2 regions of the Streptomyces sp. BK022 genome follow, and region 1 is predicted to be linked to the other one. Evidence: riboswitches for the same ligand, from Rfam matches in the RefSeq annotation. Region 1 holds a riboswitch; the other holds the start of a gene.

Region 1 (3,228 bases):
TCCAGCTCGCGGATGAGGGTGAGGTAGCCCTCGGCCTGCTCGGCGGGGGCGAAGGGGTGCAGCGCGCCGAACTCGGGCCAGGTGACCGGCTCCATCTCGGTGGTCGCGTTCAGCTTCATGGTGCAGGAGCCGAGCGGGATCATGCCCCGGTCGAGCGCGTAGTCGCGGTCGGAGAGCTTGCGCAGGTAACGCAGCATGGCCGTCTCGGAGCGGTGCTCGCGGAAGACCGGGTGGGTGAGGTAGTCGTCGGTGCGCAGCAGCGCCTCGGGCAGCGTGTCCTCGGCCGCCGTGTCGAGCGCCTCGATGTCGCCCTCGACGCCGAAGGCGGCGAAGACGGCCTCGAGCTGAGCCCGGTTGGTGGTCTCGTCGCAGGCGAGGGAGACGAGGTCGGCGTCGACGAGGCGCAGGTTGACCCCGCCCTCGCGGGCCGCGGCGACGATCTCGGCGGCCCGGCCGGGCACGCGCGCGGTGAGGGTGTCGAAGTAGGCGCCGTGCACGATCTCGACACCGCCGGCGCGCAGTCCCTCGGCGAGGATCGTGGCGTAGCGGTGGGTGCGGCGGGCGATGGTCCGCAGTCCGTCGGGGCCGTGGTAGACGGCGTACATGCCGGCCATGACGGCGAGCAGCACCTGGGCGGTGCAGATGTTGCTGGTGGCCTTCTCGCGGCGGATGTGCTGCTCGCGGGTCTGGAGCGCCAGGCGGTACGCGCGGTGCCCGTCGGCGTCGACGGACACGCCGACCAGGCGGCCGGGCAGGCTGCGGGCGAACTTCTCGTGCACGGCCATGTAGCCGGCGTGCGGTCCGCCGAAGCCCATCGGGACGCCGAAGCGCTGGGTGGTGCCGATCGCGATGTCCGCGCCCAGCTCACCGGGCGAGGTGAGCAGGGTGAGCGCGAGCAGGTCGGCGGCGACGGTGACGAGGGCGCCCAGCCCGTGCGCCTGCTCGACGACCGGCTTCAGGTCGCGTACGGCACCGGAGGCGCCCGGGTACTGGAGCAGGACGCCGGTGATGTCGCGGGCGGCGATGTCGGCCGGGATGCCGTCGCTCAGGTCGGCGACGACGACCTCGACACCGGCCGGCTCGGCGCGGGTCTCGATGACGGCGATGGTCTGCGGCAGGGTGTCCGCGTCGACCAGGAAGAGGCCCTTCTTGTTCTTGCCCATGCGCCGGGAGAGCGCCATCGCCTCGGCGGCGGCCGTGCCCTCGTCCAGCAGGGAGGCACCGGAGGTGGGCAGCCCGGTGAGGTCCGCGACCATCGTCTGGAAGTTCAGCAGGGCCTCCAGCCGGCCCTGGGAGATCTCCGGCTGGTAGGGCGTGTAGGCCGTGTACCAGGCGGGGTTCTCCATGACGTTGCGCAGGATGACCGGCGGCGTGAAGGTGCCGTAGTAGCCCAGGCCGATCATGGAGCCGAGGACCTGGTTGTGGTCGGCGAGACCGCGCAGCTCGGCGATGACCTCGGCCTCGGTGCGGGCACCGGGCAGGTCGAGCGCGTCGGCGTTCTTGATCACGTCCGGCACGGCGGCGGCGGTCAGCTCGTCGAGGGAGCCGTAGCCGACCTGCGCGAGCATCTTGGCCCGCGCCTCCTGGTCGGGTCCGATGTGGCGCTGCTCGAAGGGGATGCCCGCTTCGAGCTCGGCGAGCGGAATGCGAGGGGCGGTCATGTGCGGAGGCCTCCTGGTCTGACGCGACCTGCGAGGGGCACCACGGCTCGGGTGCCCACCGGCCTCCCCCTCTGTCATCTCGTACCTGAGAGCTTCACCGGGGCCAGCGGACCCCGGCTTGCACCGTCGGTGAGAGCGGGAGCCGTGACGCCCGCCCTGCTTTCCAGAGTGACCTCGTCCGTGCGGTACGGGAGCCTGAGAGATTCCGGGGAGGAGTTGCTCCTTCGGCGCCTCCGAACGACTCGGAGGACTCTCCCGCACGGGGTCAGCAGCCGACTTCAGACTACCAGCGGGGGTCCGGAGCGCGGTGTTCGAGTGGCCGCCCGGCTGATTCTGCTCTTTTGTAGTGCTTACGGATGAGTTGCGACCATGTGGAGGGAGAGGGATCGTGCAGACCGACATCGATCCGCGCAGCCTGATCGGCCGCAAGGCGTTCGACCGCGCCGGCACCAAGATCGGCACCATAGACGAGGTGTACCTCGACGACGCGACCGGCGTCCCGGAATGGGCGGCGGTGCGCACCGGCCTCTTCTCCCGCGACGCCTTCGTCCCGCTGGAGCCCAGCGAACTGGTCGACGGCGCGCTCCGCGTCCCCTTCGAACGCGCCCTCATCAAGGACGCCCCCGACTTCGGCGTGGGCCGTCATCTCTCCCCCGAGCAGGAACTCCAGCTCTACCACCACTACGGCCTCGACGTGGGCGCCGCCGCCCGGCCCACCCCGGACCGCGACTTCGGCAAGGTCGCGGGCGCCGAGGACGTCTGACCCCCTCCCCTCATCCGCCGTCCGCCTCCCCCTCCGCGGTGGCCGCCTCCACCTGGGCCACGAGCGGCAGGGGGTCGGCCGGTTCCAGACCGGCCTCGTCGGACCGGAACGTCCGTACCCGGCCCGGCGCGGAGAGCGGGGTCTCGAAGCGCACGGTGACCCGCCCGAGGCCGCTGCCCTGCACCCACCCGTGCCCGTACTCCGGGTGCCGTACGTCCTGGCCCGCCCGCCACTCCGGCGCGGCGGGCTCGGGTGTCCCCGGGCCGAAGTCCAGGGCGCTCTCCTCGGGCGTCTCCTCGGCCGGCTCCCCCGCCGCCTGGGCGAAGAGGTCCTCCTGCGTGTAGTCGGCGAGCCCCGACACGCCGACGCCCAGCAGCCGCACCCCGCCGGTGGTGTCGACGGAGTCCAGCAGCCGCGCGGCCGCCTCCCGGATGACCGAGGGGTCGTCCGTGGGCCCCCGCAGCGTCTCGGAACGGGTCAGGGTGGAGAAGTCGTACCGCCGCACCTTGAGCACGATGGTGCGCCCGGAGAGCCCGGCACCGCGCAGCCGCCGTACGCATCGGTCGGCGAGGCGGCGGACCTCCAGGCCGATGCGCAGCCGGTCGTGGATGTCGACGGCGTAGGTGTCCTCCACCGACACCGACTTGGCCTCCCGCTCGGCCACCACCGGCCGGTCGTCGCGGGCCAGCGCCATCGCGTACAGCGCGTGTCCGTGGGCCTTGCCGAGCAGCCGGACCAGTTCGTCCTCGCCCGCCTCGGACAGCTCCAGCACGGTGGTGATCCCGGCGCGCCTGAGATGGTCGC
Region 2 (3,228 bases), on a different contig from region 1:
TATGCCGAGGGCGGCGGAGAGGACCTCCTCCAGTTCGTTGCCGGGCCAGCCGCCGTGCGGGTGGGGGTGTGCCTGTGCCGGGAAGTCCGCGGGAAGGTCCGCCGGGAAGTCCATGTGCCTACCGCCTGCTGGGAGTCATGCTGTGGTGCAGAAGGCTATCCGGTGCGCGTGCGGGCGCTCACCTGGCGAACTCGATCCGCGTCAGGCCGTCCGCCGAGGCGCGGTCCAGCAGGACGACCGAGCCGCAGCCGGCGGGGCTCTCGCCGCGCTCGACGGCGTCCAGCAGGCGGGCGGTGGTGCCGCGGTGGCGGTGGAAGGCGTACCGCGAGACGCCCCGGCCGCGCTCGCGCTGGCCGTGCCGGGCGGTGTCGGCGGACACGTCGAGCAGGATCAGGTGCAGGGTGCCGCCTCTGCGGCGCGCCTCGCGGGAGAGCCAGGCGCGCACCCAGGGCTGGGTGCCGCAGTCGTGCACCACGACGCCCTCGCCCGAGGCCAGCTCGCGGCGCAGCCCGGCGTAGTGGGCGAGGCGGACCAGCGGGCGGTAGAACGCGTAGGGCAGTGCGGCGGGGAGCCGGGCGGCCCAGCGGTCGCGGGCGTCCTGGGAATCGACGCGGCGGCCGGGGACCGTGCGGCGCATCAGGGTCGACTTGCCGCTGCCGGGCAGCCCGGTGACGACGACGAGGTCGCGGGGGTCGAAGCGGAGGGTGCGGGGGCCGCCGGGGCGGTCGCGCAGGTCGCGGACGGCCGGCGCGGGGCGGCCCGCCCGCTGCCGGGCGCCCGCGCAAGGCCGCTGCCGCACCGGGATGCCGGTGGTCGTGGCGTACACCGTGGACCTGTTCACCGTGATCGTCCCTCCCCCAGTGGGCTCAGGTCATCCCCTGCCCAACTCATGTAAAGAGAAGGTAATGCGCGCGGTCGCCGTGCGGGTCCCGGATCGGCCACAGGCATGTCACAGCCGGTGGCCCCTTCAGGGCCGGGCGCCGCCGTGCGATGATGTGCCCGCCAACTGCATACCGGCCGTTTGAATCCGCGCGGGAGAGTCCCCATCCGGGGCGCCGAAGGAGCAAGTCCCTCCCTTGAATCTCTCAGGCACCGTTACCGCGCGGGCGAGGCACATCTGAAAAGCGGGCCGCTGTCGAAAGCGACCCCACCCAAGGTGCAAGCCAGTGACCGTGCGGGTCATGGCGAACCTCTCAGGTTCCGATGACAGATGGGGAGGAACGTTCCTCGCCCCATCCCCCGTTGCCCTGGGAGACGACCGATGAGTAGCACAGACCCCAACGCCCCGCGCCATACCGCGCTCGACGCCGTGCACCGCTCGCTCGGCGCGACGATGACCGACTTCGCCGGCTGGGACATGCCCCTGCGCTACGGCTCCGAGCGTGACGAGCACCAGGCGGTGCGCACCCGGGCCGGGCTGTTCGACCTCTCGCACATGGGTGAGATCACGGTGACCGGCCCCGGCGCCGCCGCCCTGCTGAACTACGCCCTCGTCGGCGACCTCGCCTCGGTCGGCGTGGGCCGCGCCCGCTACACCATGATCTGCCGCGCCGACGGCGGCATCCTGGACGACCTGATCGTCTACCGGCTCGCCGAGCACGAGTACATGGTCGTGGCCAACGCCTCCAACGCCCAGGTCGTCCTGGACGCGCTGACCGAGCGCGCGGCCGGCTTCGACGCCGAGGTCCGCGACGACCGCGACGCCTACGCGCTGCTCGCCGTCCAGGGCCCGGAGTCCCCCGGCATCCTCAAGGCCGTCACCGACGCCGACCTCGACGGCCTGAAGTACTACGCCGGGCTGCCCGGCACGGTCGCGGGCGTCCCCGCGCTGATCGCCCGTACCGGCTACACCGGCGAGGACGGCTTCGAGCTGTTCGTACGGCCCGAGCACGCCGTCCGCCTCTGGGAGGCGCTGCTGGAGGCCGGCTCCGCCGCCGGTCTGGTGCCGTGCGGGCTGTCCTGCCGGGACACCCTGCGCCTGGAGGCGGGCATGCCGCTGTACGGGCACGAGCTGACCACCGGGCTGACCCCCTTCGACGCCGGTCTCGGCCGCGTGGTGAAGTTCGGCAAGGAGGGCGACTTCGTCGGCCGCGAGGCGCTGGCGAAGGCCGCCGAGCGTGCCGAGGCCCAGCCGCCCCGCGTGCTGGTCGGCCTCGTCGCCGAGGGCCGCCGGGTGCCGCGCGCCGGGTACGCCGTCGTCGCGGACGGCGAGGTGATCGGCGAGGTCACCTCCGGTGCCCCCTCCCCCACCCTCGGCAAGCCGCTGGCCATCGCCTACGTCGACGCCGCGCACGCCGCCCCCGGCAGCACCGGTGTGGGCGTGGACATCCGGGGCAGCCACGAGCCGTACGAGGTCGTGGCGCTGCCCTTCTACAAGCGCGCCAAGTAGACACTGGCCCCGGGTCCGGCCGGTCCCCGGCGTGACCCTGCGCACATTCACCCGCTCTTCAGCGGTTCGAGCCCTTTTCGCCCGACCAGCACGTCCTCGCGTACAGGAGAATTCAGGTCATGAGCAACCCGCAGCAGTTGAGCTACAGCAAGGAGCACGAGTGGCTGTCGGCCGCCGAGGGCGGCGCGTCGACGGTCGGCATCACCGAGCACGCGGCCAACGCGCTCGGCGATGTGGTCTTCGTGCAGCTTCCCGAGGTCGGCGCCGAGGTCACCGCGGGCGAGTCCTGCGGCGAGCTGGAGTCCACCAAGTCGGTCTCCGAGCTGTACTCCCCCGTCTCCGGTGAGATCACCGAGATCAACCAGGACGTCGTGGACGACCCGTCGCTGGTGAACTCCGAGCCCTTCGAGGGCGGCTGGCTGTTCAAGGTGCGCGTCGCGGAGCAGCCCGCCGACCTGCTGACCGCCGACGAGTACACCGCCTACATCGCAGGCTGAGGAGCCGGAAGCCGTATGACTGACGTCCTGAACACGCCCCTGCACGAGCTGGACCCGGAGATCGCCGCCGCGGTCGACGCCGAGCTGCGCCGCCAGCAGTCGACCCTGGAGATGATCGCCTCCGAGAACTTCGCACCGCTCGCGGTGATGGAGGCGCAGGGGTCGGTCCTGACCAACAAGTACGCCGAGGGCTACCCGGGCCGCCGCTACTACGGCGGCTGCGAGCACGTCGACGTGGCCGAGCAGATCGCCATCGACCGGGTGAAGGAGCTGTTCGGCGCCGAGTACGCCAACGTCCAGCCGCACTCGGGCGCCTCCGCCAACCAGGCGGCGCTGTTCGCG

The links. Region 1 has a riboswitch for glycine ahead of gcvP (aminomethyl-transferring glycine dehydrogenase). Riboswitches for the same ligand answer to the same signal wherever they lie in the genome.
Region 2: linked by a shared signal. The riboswitch ahead of gcvT (glycine cleavage system aminomethyltransferase GcvT) and the one ahead of gcvP (aminomethyl-transferring glycine dehydrogenase) in region 1 are both predicted to bind glycine.

Annotation. Positions count from the first base shown of each region.
Region 1 is NZ_SHKU01000004.1:9,566-12,793, reverse strand. Features, by position in the region: gene gcvP (aminomethyl-transferring glycine dehydrogenase) at 1-1,661, opposite strand, end outside; glycine riboswitch at 1,835-1,929, opposite strand; gene EV284_RS16485 (PRC-barrel domain-containing protein) at 2,050-2,424, shown strand; partial or broken gene EV284_RS16480 (DNA polymerase IV) at 2,343-3,228, opposite strand, start outside.
Region 2 is NZ_SHKU01000002.1:934,400-937,627, reverse strand. Features, by position in the region: gene EV284_RS10380 (enhanced serine sensitivity protein SseB) at 1-114, opposite strand, end outside; gene EV284_RS10375 (AAA family ATPase) at 179-841, opposite strand; glycine riboswitch at 1,023-1,111, shown strand; gene gcvT (glycine cleavage system aminomethyltransferase GcvT) at 1,262-2,389, shown strand; gene gcvH (glycine cleavage system protein GcvH) at 2,509-2,886, shown strand; gene glyA (serine hydroxymethyltransferase) at 2,902-3,228, shown strand, end outside.